2 regions of the Paenibacillus sp. RC21 genome follow, and region 2 is predicted to be linked to the other one. Evidence: predicted binding sites of a transcription regulator. Region 2 holds the regulator's gene; the other holds the start of a gene.
The links. Region 2 encodes CtsR, which represses protease genes until heat stress. Its sites were predicted from a motif close to ATGGTCAATAAAGGTCAAACA; they were not measured.
Positions count from the first base shown of each region.

Region 1: clpP (ATP-dependent Clp endopeptidase proteolytic subunit ClpP) is a predicted target of CtsR. The motif match lies at 1,941-1,961, and genes of this name have one in related genera.

Region 1 covers NZ_JBIYCS010000008.1:24,316-27,739, reverse strand. The annotation lists gene gap (type I glyceraldehyde-3-phosphate dehydrogenase) at 1-424, opposite strand, end outside; gene ABIA61_RS21510 (sugar-binding transcriptional regulator) at 516-1,553, opposite strand; tRNA gene ABIA61_RS21505 (tRNA-Arg) at 1,789-1,863, shown strand; gene clpP (ATP-dependent Clp endopeptidase proteolytic subunit ClpP) at 2,073-2,669, shown strand; gene ABIA61_RS21495 (stalk domain-containing protein) at 2,797-3,424, opposite strand, start outside.
Region 2 covers NZ_JBIYCS010000014.1:58,922-62,345, reverse strand. The annotation lists gene ABIA61_RS25570 (GNAT family N-acetyltransferase) at 1-1,078, shown strand, start outside; gene ABIA61_RS25565 (CtsR family transcriptional regulator) at 1,648-2,112, shown strand; gene mcsA (protein-arginine kinase activator protein McsA) at 2,182-2,706, shown strand; gene mcsB (protein-arginine kinase McsB) at 2,736-3,424, shown strand, end outside.

The sequences.
Region 1 (3,424 bases), on a different contig from region 2:
TACCGTCCAGAATTTCATGGTTTACGTTGTAAACGACAGTTTTCATGTCGCCAGTAGCTGGAGCGGAGATAACAACTTTTTTAGCGCCGCCTTTCAAATGTTTCTCAGCAGCTTCTTTAGTTGTGAAGAAACCTGTGCATTCCAGAACGATATCTACACCCAGGTCTCCCCAAGGCAGTTCTTCTGGGTTGCGGTTAGCCAAAACCTTAACTTCTTTACCGTTAACTTTGAAGAAGCCATCGTGTACTTCTACTTCTCCTTGGAAAGTACCTTGTGTTGTATCATATTTCAACAGATGTGCCAGCATTTTGGAATCTGTCAAGTCATTGATTGCTACTACTTCAATACCTTCCACGTTTTGAATCCGGCGGAAAGCAAGGCGTCCAATACGTCCGAAACCGTTAATACCAACTTTAACTGTCATGAGTGAGTTCCTCCCAAAGTTCGTTTAGTTTAGTTTATATATTCAAGACAGACCCGAAAGCCCGTCAAGACAACACAATTCATAAATCCGTTTAACCATTCAAATAATGGCTTACAATTTCAGCAGCAGCGCCTTCGTCGGTGACAAGAATATCTTCCTGCCCGAAACGCAGCACTGCATGAATAGCGGCCGCCTTGCTCTTACCTCCAGCTACGCCTAGAACCGTCTCGGTACGCCTGATATCCTCCAAACGGAGTCCAAGCGTCAGCATTCTGTGAACAACGACGCCGTCTTCGTTAAAATAATAGCCAAACGATTCGGCAACCGCGCCCTCACTGCTGATCTGGGCAAAGGTTTCAGGGTCGAGCTTGCGTCTACGTGCCATTGCTATGGCGTTGCCTATCCCGTGAATGATGATCCGACTCTCGCGAATCAGGCTTAAAATATCCTGAATATTCGTATCTTCAAGCAGGGAGTTGTAAGCATGATTGCTGAGCAAATCCGGTACATGGAGCAGACGGTATTGTGAGCCGACCTTACGAGCCATTGTGGAAGCAATTGTGTTCGCCTGCATTTCCATGCTTTCTCCCAAACCCCCACGTGCTGGTACGAACCATCCGCCCTTAAGTGGGCCATTAGCAGGTAGTGTCAGTTGGTCCGCCACGTCGGCAATCGTCGTGCCACCTGTTACGGCGACCACATCCTCGTCGTCCATAACACTCAGCAGCGCTTTTGCCCCGGCACGACCCAGCTCCTGCTTCGTTAAAGGAGAAGCATCCGAATCCCCTGGAACGACAACCACCTTCCTCAAACCATAGGCTTGACGAATCTGATCCTCCAATTGGGACAGGCCGAACAAGTTGTTCGCAATTGGCTCCAGCTGTTCCAGCAGATCCAGTCCTGCTTTGCTCACCTTCATGCCCACACTCTCAATCTCAATCAGCCCTTGGGCTTTAAGAAGATCGGTTTCGGCGCGCAACACGCGCTCGGTCATGTTCAGTGAAGCCGCCAGCGTTCTGCGTCCAATAACATCGGACAGCATAATCTGATGCAGGATTGTGTACCTTTTTTTCAAAACATCCATGAGGTCGGGCAGAAGCTGCTTCTGTATTTCTAATATCTTTCGCATGCTTTCCACTCCCGCACACTTCTAAGTTCTATCTTTAATACTATATCACTAACTGGTCTTAAAACGTCCCGGGTTAACTTTTTAAGTCCCACGTATATCTTACCCAATATTTGCTCCACATGCAAGTCTATCTGAACCTATATTTCTCAACTTTTTATGTGAATATGCGCACGTAATAAAAGCTTGCAATTCAATGCCGTATATCATATAATCATCTTTGTTTCCAATTAGCTGTGCGCCCGTGGTCCAACGGATATGACGTAGGCCTCCGGAGCCTGAGATCGAGGTTCGATTCCTCGCGGGCGCGCCATTTTATATGAATGTCTAAATGCTTCTATATACTGTTTTAACCAATAAGAGCGCAGAGGGCTCTTTTTTTTGACTATTAGTTTGACTTTCTTTGACTTTTTGTTTGAAATTGTTTATCATGTGGTTAATACGGTAACAGTTTATAAATAGGGACGTGTAATCGGCATGTCCACCAAATCCATTAACGATATTAAAGGGAGGTTTTTTGACGTGAGCTATGTTCCTATGGTAGTAGAACAAAGTAACCGCGGCGAACGCGCCTATGACATTTATTCCAGACTGTTGAAGGATCGCATTATTTTGTTGGGCTCGGACGTCAATGACGTTGTAGCCAACTCTATTATTGCGCAAATGCTGTTTTTGGCTGCCGAAGATCCTGAAAAAGACATTCACTTGTATGTTAACAGCCCTGGCGGTTCGATCACAGCCGGTATGGCCATTTTCGATACGATGCAATATATTAAACCTGACGTGTCTACGATTTGTGTAGGTATGGCGGCTTCCATGGGTGCGTTCTTGCTGAACGCAGGTGCCAAGGGCAAACGTTTTGCTTTGCCGAACAGTGAGATTATGATTCACCAACCGCTGGGTGGCGCACAAGGTCAAGCAACGGATATTGAAATCCGCGCCCGCCGCATTCTGAAAATGCGCGACAAATTGAACCGCATTCTCGCAGATCGCACAGGCCAACCACTGGAGCGCATTGAAAAAGACACAGACCGTGACTATTTCATGTCCGCGGATGATGCCAAGGAATACGGTATTATTGATAAAGTGCTTACTAGCTCCTCTCCAGAAGGTGTGTAAGAGAACGAATTATGGCCTCTGAATAGCTGGTAAACGAAAAAAGCTGCCCCGGATGATTGTATCCGGTAGGCAGCTTTTTTCGTTTACTATTCTTTTGTGTACAGATAATCTAACTTATTCATTTGTACTATTCATTCTGTCCAGTAAAAGGCTTGCTGCCTTGAGGCAACAATTGACCAAACGAATAAGTGAACTCAGGAATACCATACGCATAAGGCCCATACTCATACAAGTCAAACACAATCGTCACACCGCTATTCGTTACATAAAAATTCGGATTAGCCGCAATATTCTTGAAGCCACCAAAGCCGCCTTCATTCACCATTGGACCATTAATTTTTTTCTTCAGGTCGCTATTAAGAAACTGTTTGTAATTAGGATTGGCCTTCAGCACGTCAGACAATTGCAGCAATTTTCCATCAGCGAGTGAGAACGTATATCCTTTACGGGCCGTCATACCATGAGCACCAGCCGTATCGGAGTAATCCTCCATAATGATGCTCAAAATCCCTTGTTGGTTATAGGCAATAGCAAAATCATTACTGAAAGTATACGGTCTTTCTACTGTAGGTTCACCCTCTGCTACTTGCTTTTTGCCTGCTGCCAGTATTCCCTCCGCTTGCTTTTTGAGCACACTATTAATGGCCTGCTGAGCTTCAGGGTTTAGCTGGCCACCGCTGATTTGCGAGTACTTAACCTTGTAGGAAACCTTTGCATCACTCGAAGCCGGAAGAGATTGGGACGTAATCGTGATC
Region 2 (3,424 bases):
ATTCAAACCAGAACAAACTTGGGGGATTTTCGACGGAAATGACTTGAATGCAAAGCTGACTTTGCTACCGTTACAGGTATACATACAGGGTCAGGTTTTTGACATGGGGGGTATTGCTGGTGTGGCAACATGGCCGGAAAAGCGACGCGGTGGTCTGGTTTCACGCCTTTTAACGCATGTGCTTGAAGAGATGAAGGTCGCGGGACAGAGCCTTTCTTTTCTACATCCTTTCTCTTTTGCCTTCTATCGTAAATTTGGATGGGAAACGTATATTGAATACAAAAAGTATATTATTTCGATCGATAAGTTCCCTGCCAAGCTTAAAACCGAAGGTACGGTCAAACGGGATGTCAAAGATATTTCTGAGCTGGACCAAGTGTATCAAGCATATGCTTCGCGTTATAATGGTACGCTGGTACGAGATAAGGAATGGTGGGAAGAGCGGACATTAAATAAGAACTACCGGACCGCAGTGTATTACTCTGAAGCAGGCGATCCTCAGGGATATGCACTCTACAAAATTGAAGATAAGCAGCTGAATTGCGACGAACTGGTATATCTTAATGAGACGGCACGGCGGGCGTTGTGGACGTATTTTGCAAATCATGATTCGATGATAACCCAGGGTAAATTCATTTACATTCCGGCTGATGACAATCTGCCATTTCTGCTAGATGATCCGCGAATTCAGCAGGAAACAGAGCCTTATTTTATGGGCCGTATTGTAGATGCAGCTGCTTTTGTGGAGAAATATCCTTTTGAGGCAATTGGAGAGGAAACACGTTTGACCTTACATCTGACAGATCATTATGCTCCATGGAATGAAGGAATATGGATATTGATGGTCAACGCGGAAGGGCAAGGACATTTGGACAGAGTGGATCCAAGCAGTTCTTCCGAGGACGGTGTAGAAGCTGACTTGAGCGTGGGAATCCAGTCGCTGACCACCCTGATGCTTGGCTATCAGCGGCCTGATGATCTGTATAAGTGGAGTCGTATTACAGGGCGAGGTGAGTCTGTGTCTGTATTAGAACGTGTAATACCGATAAAACAAACATTTTTGCTGGATTTTTTCTAATTATAATGCTCTTAAATGCTCTTGAGTCTTCATTCTTTAGGGAGTCTGGCTTAAATACCTTGCATGAGGTGTGGATGATTTTAACGACATTTTTCAGAACTCTTTCCGTAAAGGGAAGAGTTTTTCTTATATTGTATAAAACATAATTAGATTGCGAAAAATGATATTGACCCCTTGGCAAAAATATATTTTGTGCTATAATGTGAATATAGTCAAAGAAAGTCAAAGTCAATCGAGTCTATAGTGCTTCATTAGAATGGTGTGAATACGCTGAGTTTTTAGCCGTATATAATACATTGACACCAACACAGCATGAAAAGACAGACCTGATCTGTAGATAAACGTCACTGTAATCTCATGAGCATGAGGGAAGGTGTATGATTTATTACGAATAAAGGTCACACTAGAAACTAAACGGGATGTTTCTAAGTGAGGTAGGGGGGGCTAATTAGCCTCGATACTGGCTTAGATTCATGACTTTACCGTTCGGTTAAGTTCAATATACGGCGGACTCTGTGGAGCGTGAAATGTACTGAATATTTGCGTTTCCGTTAGTGGAGGATGATGAAATGCGCAATGTTTCCGATATTATTGAACAATATTTGAAGAGCATATTGCTGGAAAGTCCCAAAGGTTTAGTGGAAATTCAGCGCAATGATTTGGCTGACCGCTTTTCCTGCGTGCCGTCGCAAATTAATTATGTAATCAGTACCCGTTTTACGCTGGAAAAAGGCTATGTGGTGGAAAGCAAACGCGGTGGTGGGGGTTACATTCGCATTCAGCGAATTCAACTGCCTGCACAGCATGCGATTCATACACATCTCCATCAAAGCATTGGAGAGGAAATTAGCCAATCGGCAGCGGAAGGGCTGATTTATCAGCTGGAAGAAGCACTTTTTTTAAGCAAAAGGGAAGCTGGTTTAATGAAGGCTGCTTTATCAAGGGACACATTATTGCTGAAGCTTCCTTATCGTGACCAGCTACGGGCAAGGCTGCTTAAGGCTATGCTGATTTCGTTGCTGGTGGCCAGATAGCGTGTGATTCAAGATTAACGGTTTGGAGTAGGGATTTGCAAAAATCCTGACGCTGAAGGAGGTGCTTTTATGCTGTGCCAAGAATGTAATAAACGGCCGGCAACTTTGCATTTCACCAAAATTGTGAATGGCGAAAAGACAGAGTTTCATATTTGTGAGACGTGTGCGAAGGAAAAAGGGGAGATGATCCCTGGTACACCTAACGGCTTTTCAATTCATAGCTTGTTGTCGGGTATGCTGGATTTTGAATCCAGCACAAAGAGCCAGTCGCCAGGCCATAGCGGTCCGCAAAATCTGCAATGCAAGGATTGCGGCATGACTTATGCACAGTTCAGTAAGCTGGGGCGCTTTGGGTGTCCGTCGTGCTATCAATATTTTGACAGCCGTCTAGACCCTTTGTTCAAGCGTGTGCATGGCAGTACGAGCCATGTGGGCAAGGTTCCGGTTCGCACCGGAGGCCGATTGAAGGTTAAACGGCAAATTGATGATCTGAAAAAAGAGATGCAACAGCATATTGTACAGGAAGAATTCGAATCAGCCGCTGAGCTTAGGGATCAAATCAGAAAGCTTGAAAAAGAAATGACCGAAGAGTAAAGTTTGTGAAGAGTAGGAGGGGATGCGTAATGCCCAATATCCGGTTTACGGAAAAGCCGCTAAGTGATTGGATGCGTGGTGAAGCTGCGGATTCGGAGATTGTCATTAGCAGCCGGGTGAGAATTGCGCGTAACTTGCAGCATCTGCCTTTTCCCATGCTTGCTACCAACCAGCAGTCGGAAGAAGCACTTCAACGTTTGACGGATATCCTTCAGTATGATGATTTAGGCCGCTTTGGTACCTTTCATACCCTGAAAATATCCGAGTTGGATGAGATCGATAAGCAGGTACTGGTTGAGAAGCATTTGATTAGCCCTAATTTGGCGAACGAATCTCGTAACGGTGCTGTTTTGATTAGCGATGATGAATCGGTTAGTGTTATGATAAACGAAGAGGATCATCTGCGTATCCAGTGCTTATATCCGGGATGTCAGGTTAGAGAAGCTTGGGAACGTGCTACGGTTATTGATGATGCATTTGAGGCGCATGTCGATTATGCATTTGATGATCGTAGAGGCTTTCTGACCAGTTGTCCGACGAATGTTGGCACAGGGATGAGAGCTTCGGTGATGATGCATCTGCCCGCATTGGTCATGACTCATCAGATTAATCGAATTTTGTCCGCTGTTTCACAGGTAGGTCTTACCGTTCGCGGTATTTATGGTGAAGGAAGCGAAGCGGTCGGCAATCTGTTTCAGGTATCCAATCAGATTACACT